3 regions of the Pseudomonas sp. NPDC086278 genome follow, and region 1 is predicted to be linked to each of the others. Evidence: predicted binding sites of a transcription regulator. Region 1 holds the regulator's gene; each other region holds the start of a gene.

Evidence for each region. Region 1 encodes FliA, which starts transcription of late flagellar genes. Its sites were predicted from a motif close to CTAAAGTTTNNNNNNNNNNNGCCGNTAA; they were not measured.
Region 2: a site for FliA is predicted at 1,196-1,223, ahead of motA (flagellar motor stator protein MotA). Genes of this name have one in related genera too.
Region 3: a site for FliA is predicted at 1,422-1,449, ahead of ACQKP4_RS15230 (methyl-accepting chemotaxis protein). Genes of this name have one in related genera too.

Annotation. Positions count from the first base shown of each region.
Region 1 covers NZ_JBNNWE010000174.1:1,702-4,979, reverse strand. Annotated here, with positions in the region: gene fleN (flagellar synthesis regulator FleN) at 62-892, shown strand; gene fliA (RNA polymerase sigma factor FliA) at 889-1,629, shown strand; gene ACQKP4_RS28300 (chemotaxis response regulator CheY) at 1,797-2,168, shown strand; gene ACQKP4_RS28295 (protein phosphatase CheZ) at 2,191-2,979, shown strand; partial or broken gene ACQKP4_RS28290 (chemotaxis protein CheA) at 3,033-3,278, shown strand, end outside.
Region 2 covers NZ_JBNNWE010000046.1:42,254-45,531, forward strand. Annotated here, with positions in the region: gene ACQKP4_RS16070 (HDOD domain-containing protein) at 1-1,125, opposite strand, end outside; gene motA (flagellar motor stator protein MotA) at 1,292-2,143, shown strand; gene motB (flagellar motor protein MotB) at 2,147-3,184, shown strand.
Region 3 covers NZ_JBNNWE010000043.1:20,449-23,726, forward strand. Annotated here, with positions in the region: gene ACQKP4_RS15230 (methyl-accepting chemotaxis protein) at 1-1,357, opposite strand, end outside; gene ACQKP4_RS15235 (hypothetical protein) at 1,737-2,273, shown strand; gene ACQKP4_RS15240 (GNAT family N-acetyltransferase) at 2,349-3,278, opposite strand, start outside.

The DNA.
Region 1 (3,278 bases):
TTAAACAACACGCAAACATAAATGACCCCTACGTCTATGCAAGACAAGGTAAAGAAATAACATGGGCAGCATGCATCCCGTACAGGTGATCGCGGTGACCGGCGGCAAAGGTGGCGTCGGCAAGACTAACGTGTCAGTGAATTTGTCGCTGGCCCTGGCTGAGCTCGGCCGTCGCGTCATGCTGTTGGACGCCGACCTGGGACTGGCGAACGTCGACGTCCTGCTGGGGCTGACCCCCAAACGGACCCTGGCCGATGTGATCGAAGGCCGCTGCGAGCTGCGCGATGTGCTGTTGCAGGGCCCTGGCGGCATCCGTATCGTTCCCGCCGCGTCCGGCACCCAAAGCATGGTCCACCTGAGCCCGGCGCAACACGCCGGCCTGATTCAGGCGTTCAGCGACATCGGCGACAACCTCGACGTATTGGTGATCGACACGGCCGCGGGTATTGGTGATTCGGTGGTCAGTTTTGTCCGCGCCGCGCAGGAAGTGTTGCTGGTGGTGTGCGACGAGCCGACCTCGATCACTGACGCCTACGCGCTGATCAAGTTGCTGAACCGCGACTACGGCATGAACCGCTTCCGCGTCCTGGCCAACATGGCCCAGAGCCCGCAGGAAGGTCGCAACCTGTTCGCCAAGTTGACCAAGGTCACCGACCGCTTCCTCGACGTCGCCCTGCAATACGTCGGCGCGGTGCCGTACGACGAAAGCGTACGCAAAGCCGTGCAGAAGCAGCGTGCCGTGTATGAAGCCTTCCCGCGGTCCAAGTGCGCCCTGGCGTTCAAGGCGATCGCGCAGAAGGTCGATACCTGGCCGTTGCCTGCCAACCCGCGCGGGCACCTGGAGTTTTTCGTCGAGCGTCTCGTGCAACAGACCGCAGGACCCGTCCTATGACAGCCAGTGGCTACAACCTCTACAAGAAGTCGGCACGTGACGCGCAGTACGAGCTGATCGAGCGTTACGCGCCACTGGTTAAACGCATTGCTTACCACTTGCTGGCCCGTCTGCCGGCCAGTGTTCAGGTTGAAGACCTGATCCAGGCCGGGATGATCGGCCTGCTTGAAGTGTCGACCAAATACGACGCCAGCAAAGGCGCGAGTTTCGAGACGTACGCGGGCATACGAATCCGCGGCGCGATGCTCGATGAAGTGCGCAAGGGGGACTGGGCGCCACGCTCGGTCCACCGAAATACCCGCATGGTCAGTGACGCAATTCGCTCTATTGAAGCTAAAACCGGTCGTGATGCTAAAGATCACGAGGTTGCGGCCGAACTTGAATTGAGTCTCGACGATTATTACGGGATTTTGAACGACACCCTGGGCAGCCGCTTATTCAGTTTCGACGACCTGTTGCAGGACGGCGAACACGAAGGGCTGCACGAGGATGGCGCCAGTGCACATCTGGAACCGTCACGCGATCTGGAAGATGAACGCTTCCAGGCTGCGCTGGCGGACGCGATTGCCAATTTGCCGGAGCGTGAGCGACTGGTGTTGGCGCTGTACTACGACGAAGAGCTGAACCTCAAGGAAATCGGTGAGGTCCTGGGGGTCAGCGAATCGCGGGTCAGCCAGTTACATAGCCAGTGCGCGGCCCGTTTGCGGGGGCGTTTGGGGGAGTGGCGAGCGCGCTGAAGGCAGTGTGGGGACACTGCGAACGAGGCTGGTGTGGTGGTGAACTGCGCCGGTCTCGATCTGCTGTGCTCCAGACAGTCATCGAGTGTTTTGCCGGATTGATTGAAATGGCGCGTCCAGGTGCTGGGCGCGTTTAAGACTGCTTGGAGGTCGAATTGGACAAGAACATGAAAATCCTCATCGTTGATGACTTCTCAACGATGCGGCGGATCATAAAAAACCTGTTGCGTGACCTTGGGTTCACCAACACGGTCGAGGCTGACGATGGCACCACTGCCATTCCGGTACTCAACAGCGGGAGCATCGACTTTCTGGTAACGGACTGGAACATGCCTGGCATGACCGGTATCGATCTGCTGCGCCACGTGCGCGCCGATGAAAAGCTCAAGCACTTGCCGGTGCTGATGGTGACCGCTGAAGCCAAGCGCGAGCAGATCATCGAAGCGGCCCAGGCCGGTGTAAACGGCTATGTGGTCAAACCCTTCACGGCCCAGGCGTTGAAAGAAAAAATCGAGAAGATTTTCGAACGCATCGGTTGATCCACTGCGCCACGGGGGAGCTATGGAGCATAAAGAATCTTCACAGGGCGATTTTGAATCGACCCTGAAAAAACACGCCGTCGAACTGGTCGCAAGCCTTGAAAAAGGCAGGTTCGGTGATGCTGTGCAACTGATCCATGAGCTCAATCAGACCCGTGACCGCGGCCTGTATCAGGAAGTGGGCAAGCTCACTCGCGAGTTGCACAGCGCGATCGTCAATTTCCAGATTGACCCGAACATGCCGCAAGCCGAGGAAGTGTCCCAGATCACCGACGCCACGGAACGCCTGGGCTACGTGGTCAAGCTGACCGAGGCGGCGGCCAACCGCACCATGGACCTGGTGGAAAACGCCACGCCGCTGGTCAACAAACTGGGCGAAGAAGCCCAGGCGTTGAGCACGGACTGGGGCCGGTTCATGCGTCGCGAAGTCGGAGCTGAAGAGTTCCGCGAGCTGGCGCGCCGTGTCGACGGTTTCCTGACACGCAGCAGCGAAGACAACCGCACGGTGTCGAGCAACCTCAACGACATCCTGCTGGCCCAGGATTACCAGGACCTCACCGGTCAGGTGATCAAACGCGTGACCCAGTTGGTCACCGAAGTTGAAAGTAATCTGCTCAAGCTCGTGCTCATGGCCAGTCAGGTAGACCGCTTTGCGGGTATCGAACATGACCGTGATGCGATGCTGGCTGAAAAAGATCCGCAAAAACATCTCTCTCAGGGTGAAGGTCCGCAGATTCATGCCGATAAAAGAGAAGACGTTGTGTCCGGTCAGGACGATGTGGACGATTTGTTATCCAGCCTAGGATTTTAGAGTTTTAGCATTTTAGGTTTTTTAGGTTTTTAGACCTCAGGAGCACCCCCTTAATGAGCTTCGGCGCCGATGAAGAGATCCTTCAGGATTTCCTGGTTGAGGCCGGCGAGATTCTAGAGCAACTGTCCGAACAGCTGGTCGAGCTTGAAAGCCGACCGGATGATGCGGATTTGCTCAATGCAATTTTTCGCGGTTTTCACACTGTAAAAGGGGGCGCCGGCTTCCTCCAGCTCAACGAGTTGGTGGAGTGCTGTCACATCGCCGAGAACGTGTTCGACATCCTGCGCAAGGGTGAGCGT
Region 2 (3,278 bases), on a different contig from region 1:
GGCAGCGGTGGTCAAGTGCATGGCGTTGGTGAAGCGGCTCGGCTCGACCAGCAACTCGGCGCATTGTTTGCGCCAGTTCCCCAGGTCTTCAGTGGTCGGCGCCGGGGCCGGCAGCAACCCGGCATGCACCCGGTTCGTGCCCCACGGCCAGAGCAGCGATACCGCCGGGTGCCAGAGGTCGGGCATGGCGTGCAGTCGCGCACTGTTGGCGGCTTGTTGGTGCAATTGCTGCTGCACCTCTTCCATCGGAATTTGCAGGTAGAGGCTGGTCAGGTATTGCCAGCGCTCACTGTGCGGACTGTCCCACGCCTGTTGCGCCGACAGTGCCAGGCCGTTGGCCAGCAGCACGGTGTTCGCGGGCTGATTGAGCCAGCGCCGCAGGGTCGGATCGTCATCGAGACGGTTTTGCTGACGCAACGGATGCTCGCTGTCACGGGCGATGCGCAGGACTTTCACCAGCTCGCGCTGCTCCGTGAGCAACAGCCGGTAGCCTTGCTGGACCCAGATGGGCAGGCGCCAGACGTCGACCAGCGCCTGGCAGATATCCAGCAGCCGCACGCCGAACAGTTGCTTCTCGACTTTGCGCGCGGATTCGCCTTTATGGATAACCCGCAGCTCCCATTCTTCGAGCAATTGCGGATGCGCCAGCGCCATCGGCCACAGCGGCGAGAGAAACAGCAAACTGCCCCAGTGGATGTCCTGCCACAACCGCGCCAGGCGGCTGGCGAAAAAACCATTGGCCTGTTGGGTCGCGTGCTGACTGATCAATTGCAACTGACGCAGCGCCACCGGAATCTGTGATTGCGGTTCGGCGGGCAGCCGGGCGAGCAATTCTTCGGTGCGCTTCAACCCGAGGCGATTGATCGCCACTTCGAGGTTTTCGGCCGGTGCCGTCATGCTGCCGTTGGAGTGCCGGTTGGCTTCGCGAATCACGCTCAAGGCCAGGGCCGGGCTGTCTTGCAACAGATCGGCGATATCGCGAATGGAGCTGCGGTTATCGGCGATGGCTTTGCAGACACGGTCATGGCTGTCTTGCGGAACGGGCAGGCGCACGTTATCCAGCAGCTTGACCCAGCCTTCGAGCGTGTTCGGTTTTGGGGTGGGGTTGTTCGTTTCGTTAGCCATGGTTGGACGTGATCATCGTCTGCATTACCTGTGCCCGGAGTGGGCTAAATTAGCTTTTCGCGTGAACTGGCTATAGTCTGGCGCAGTTTTGCCGATAAGGAGAAGAAGAGATTTTTCAACTTCCGAATATGACCTTGAACCCGACTCAGTAAGTGCTCCCCTACCTATGGCTAAAATTCTCGGCATCATCGTCGTATTCGCGAGCGTGCTCGGCGGATACGTGCTCTCCCACGGCAAGATTGCCGCCCTTATCCAGCCTTTCGAGGTGATGATTATCGGCGGTGCGGCCCTTGGCGCATTCCTGCAGGCCAACCCTGGCCACATGGTCAAGCGCGTTCTCAAGAAAGCGTTTGGGATGTTCAGTTCGCGCTTCAACCACACTTTTTACCTGGAAGTGCTGGGCCTGATTTACGAAATCCTCAACAAAAGCCGTCGCGAAGGCATGATGGCCATCGAAGGCGACATCGAAGATGCCGCCGCGAGCCCGATCTTCGCCAAGTACCCCGCGGTGCTGAAAGATGAACGCATGACCGCGTACATCTGCGACTACTTGCGCATCATGTCCTCCGGCAACATGGCTCCCCACGAGCTCGAAGGCCTGTTCGACATGGAGCTGACCAGCCTCAAGGAAGACCTCGATCACCCGGCCCACGCCGTAAACGGCATCGCCGACGCCATGCCCGGTTTCGGTATCGTCGCGGCAGTACTGGGCATCGTGGTGACCATGGCCTCCCTGGGCGAAAGCGATCAGAAAATGATCGGCGTGCACGTAGGTGCGGCACTGGTCGGTACCTTCTTCGGTATTCTCGCGGCGTACGGTTTCTTCGGCCCGCTGTCGCACGCGCTGGCGCACGATGCCAAGGAAGAACTGAACGTCTACGAAGCCATCAAGGCCTCGCTGGTCGCCTCGGCTTCCGGCATGCCGCCATCGTTGGCCGTAGAGTTCGGTCGCAAGGTTCTGTACCCGGCGCACCGTCCAAGCTTCGCTGAGCTGGAACAAGCGGTTCGCGGTCGCTAAGTCATGGAAAATAACCAGCCGATAATCATCAAGCGCGTAAAGAAATACGCGGGCGGGCATCACGGGGGCTCCTGGAAAATTGCCTTCGCGGACTTCGCGACGGCGATGATGGCGTTCTTCCTGGTGCTGTGGCTGCTGTCCACCGCGACCCCGGAACAGAAGATCGCCATCGCCGGTTATTTCAAGGACCCGGTCGGCTTCACCGAAAGTGGCACGCCCTACATCATCGATTTGGGCGGCACACCCACGCTGGCACCGGAGAACACCCTCAACCCCGAGGTGAAATCCCAGCCGCAGCCGGACAAAGTGACGGTGGACTCCGAGCAAGTCGAAGGCATGGCCGAACAGGTCGAGAAAGAACGCCTGGAATTGTTGCTGCAAGAGTTGCAGAACAAGGTCGACGAGAACCCGCAGCTGCAAAAATTCAAGGACCAGATCCTGTTCGAAATCACGCCGAACGGCCTGCGCATCCAGATCATGGACGCGGAAAACCGTCCGATGTTCGACTCAGGCTCGGCGCGTCTGAAACCGTACTTCGAAGACATCCTGCTGGCCATGGCCGACACCATCAAAGCGGTGCCGAACAAGATCAGCATCAGCGGCCACACGGATGCCAAGCCGTACAGCGGCACCGGCGATTTCGGTAACTGGGAATTGTCCGCCAACCGCGCCAACGCCGCCCGCCGTGCGCTGGTCGCCGGCAGCTACCCGGATGCACAGGTGGCGCGTGTCGTGGGTTATGCCTCGTCGGCGCTGTTCGACCGCAAGAACCCGTTCAACCCGGTCAACCGTCGCATCGACATCGTGGTGCTGACCAAGAAGGCCCAACAAGCCATCGAAGGCGCACAAGGTGCCGAACCCGCACCGGCCGCACCGGCTGCAACACCGGGGCACGGTGCCCCGGGCGAAGTACCCGCCACGCCAGTCGATCCGAATGCGTTGCCACCGGAGCAGCAACCGGTGCCAGCGCACGAACTGCGCGAACGCTTGAACCTGTTCGAGGATGCCGCGCCGAAACCGGGCGAGCCGCCGAAGCAGTGATCATGAGTCGATCATTTTCGTGGGGGTACGAAAATGATCGAGCCCGGCAAAACAATCTACAAAGACGCCGACAGTGATGTCGGCTTTTTTGTGC
Region 3 (3,278 bases), on a different contig from region 1:
TTTCGTTGGCGCGCTTGGTGAAAGCGGCCGTCTCGGCGGCGTTTTGCGCGACGCTTTCGGCGGTCGAACTCATCTCGGTGATGGCGGTGACGGTCTGATCGGTTTCCGACGCATGTCGCACCAGAATCTGGCTGGTGTGGGCTGACGTGCGTTGCAGGTTGTCCAGGCTGGACGCCATGGCGCCCGTGGCTTGGGTGACTTCGCCAATCATGTTCTGCAAGTAGACGATGAAGGCGTTGACCGAATAGCCGATGGCGCCCAGCTCGTCTTCGGCGCGAATGGTGATGCGTTTGGTCAAGTCCGCGTCACCGGCAGACAGTGCGTCGATATTGGCCTTGAGGATTTTCAGGCGCTGGACCAGTTGGCGGATCGCGTAGATCTGCAACAGCGCCAGCAAAATCACCATCGGGATCTGCAACAGGCTCAAGGTGCTGAGCACGTCGTCACGCTGGGCGGTGATCAGCCGGGTTGGCAGCGCGGTGGCAAGGAACCACGGCGTGCCTTCGATCGGGCGCATGAAGAAGGTACTGGCTTCGCCGTTGTTATCGAATTCTGTGCGCTGCGACTGATCACGGTTTTGCAGGCCGGCCTTGACCTGAGCAGCGAACGGCGAGTTACCGGCCAGTTCGCTGGTGTTCTTCAACACAATCGGGCCGCTGATGCGCGAGCTGTTGCTGATGATCTTGCCGTCGGCCTCGACGATCAGCATTTCGGCGCCGAGGTCTTTTTCCTTGCGTGCCACCAGGTCGTTGAAAAAGCCTAGCGTCACGTCGATGGTCGAGACGCCGTACGCCGCGCCGTTTTTCTGAATCGCCATGGCGCAGTTGGTGCGCGGTTCGGCGCTGGCGTCATCTTTATAGGCAGCCGCCCACGCGCATTGGCCGCGCGGGGTTTGCATGCCGCCCTTGTACCAGGTCTGGTCGTAATAATTGGGGGCGGCGTCGCTGTTCCAGAAGGTGTTCACCACCAGTTTCCCCGTGGCATCGCGGTGCCAGAAGGTACTGAATTTGTTACGCCCGGCCTCACGCTGGCCCGGCAACGGCCAGATGCCGCCGCCGAAGACTTTCAACTCGCCGTACTGGTCGACCAGCCCGGGTAGCACGGTGTCGATGGCCGCGCTGTCGAGTAACGGGATGGTCTGGGTGATGCTGCGCTGCTGCGACTGCACTTTGTTCAATTCACCCTGGATTTGCTCGGCCACTTCGGCGATGCGGTTAAGGGCTACCTGTTCTTCGGTGTGGCGCAGCTTGGGCGCGACCAATTGGCTGATGCCGACCACTGTCAGTACCAACAGCAAGAGGATGAAGAGGACCAGAAACAGCGTGTAACGAGCCTGGATGGAACGAAATGCGGGCATGGGACGGTCCTTGTGCAACGTTCTTGTTGTCGGAGTTCGAGGTGAGCATCACTGCTTCGAGAGGCTATCGGCTCGCGTATCACCACCTTTAGGTACGCGCGTCCAAGAATGCTTCGTCGTGAAATCCGTCGCGTGTCGAGGCGGATACAAAGCAACGGTCCAAAGCGTAAAACGTGACTCAAGCGTGTTCGAACCCTCGATAAAAAAGTCGTCGCAATAGCTCTGTCACAAGGCTTTGGTAGTTTGTATCTGAAAGTGTACAAAAATTGTAAAAAGCAGAAATAGTAGTAGGTATGGCAAGAGGCCAGCCGGATACTTCCCCGCTCTTCCATCGCTTGAACAAGGAGTTTTTTATGCGCACGTCATCGGGAATTCAATCATGACTATCGGCTATAGCGGGGCCTGGACGGCCAAGTCCGGATTACTGGTTCGCGACACCGGCGGCGGTAAACCGGTCACGCAGAGCGCGCGGGTCAAGCAAATGCTGGCGCTGGTAGGCACCAATCCCAATGCGCTGAACATCGCGAAAATGGATGAGCAGAAGATCCACAAAAACGTCAAAGGCTTCGATCCGGAAAATGTCTCGTCCAAACAGCTGGGCAATCTCAGTGCGTTTCTCAGGGGCAGGGGGCTGATTTCCGATATCACGTCGATGACGTTGATGAATGCGGGTGACAAGTTCAACCGGTTCGGCGTACAGAACGATCCCGATGCGAAATTCAATGCGCTGGAATATTTTGCTACGCAACTGGACACCATCCAGAACAACAGCATCAAGGGCGACAAGTATGCAATTGGCCTGATCCCGGAATACAAGACGGCGATCTATGTGCTGCAGAACCTGCACACGTACGGCAAGGGCAACGGCAGAGCCGTGGCGGTGCCTACCGATAAAGGGGTCAGTGCCAAGGCGTGATGCGTTGTCGAGGGTGTTTGGCATTGGCGGGTCGAGCGTTGCGCGCAACCCGCCAATGATGTTTACCGACAAATTTCAAGCGGCTGAGCGAGCGCTGCCGCAGGTTTCGACGTCGCGCTGCAAGTCATCGTGCAATTGCTGCATATAAGGGCAATGCAGGCTGAGCGAACGAGGCTGGACGCCACGATGAAACAGCGCGAACCATCCATGACTGTGCTGGGTGGGGATCAACCCGGTAAAGGTGAAGCCCATTGCCGTCAGCTGGTGCAGGTCGTCGGCAAAGTGCCGGGACAGGTCAATGTGGAGCGTCACCAGCCAATGGGCAGGTAATTGACCTATCTGGTCGAGCAGCCGTTTGTTCAAGCGGTGAGCGACGATGGCGTAACGTTGGTGGTGTTGCCTGATCTGTAAGGGCATTGACGTCGGCGATGACCTGTCGCTGTAAGTGCCGAATACCGAACACAGGTGTTGCATGAACGGTCGGCAGCTTTCGGGCCACGCAATGTCGGGGAGCGGTCGGGTATGCCCTTGCACCACATAGCATCCGGTCACTATGGTTTCGGCGATGGGCTCGGCGAACGGCGACGGAACGTAGTCCGGGAGCACGCCCGTGCTGTGAAAACCGATGTTGGCGGCCATGCGCTGCGTATAAGGATGATGCGTGACCTGTTTGATCAGGACATTCGCCAGCCCCAGCGCTTGCGACAACAACAGCAACTCGCGCCCCAGGCGCGTCGCGATACTGCGCCCCTGCATGGCCGGGGTGACCACGCTCAGGGCCAGTTCCGCGCAATCCGAACGGGTGTCGTGGCATAACGCGGCGTGGCCCAGCACGCGTTCGCCGTCGACAGCGACCATCGATCTCCAGTGGCCGTCGGCGTTGTGCTGGCTGATCATCTCGGGCAGATAAACGTCCGGTTGAACGTAATGATCGCCATAGACCTGACGAAACAGTTGGCTCACCGCGTGCGCGTCGCAAGGGTGGTAGCGGCGGAACATCAGGGT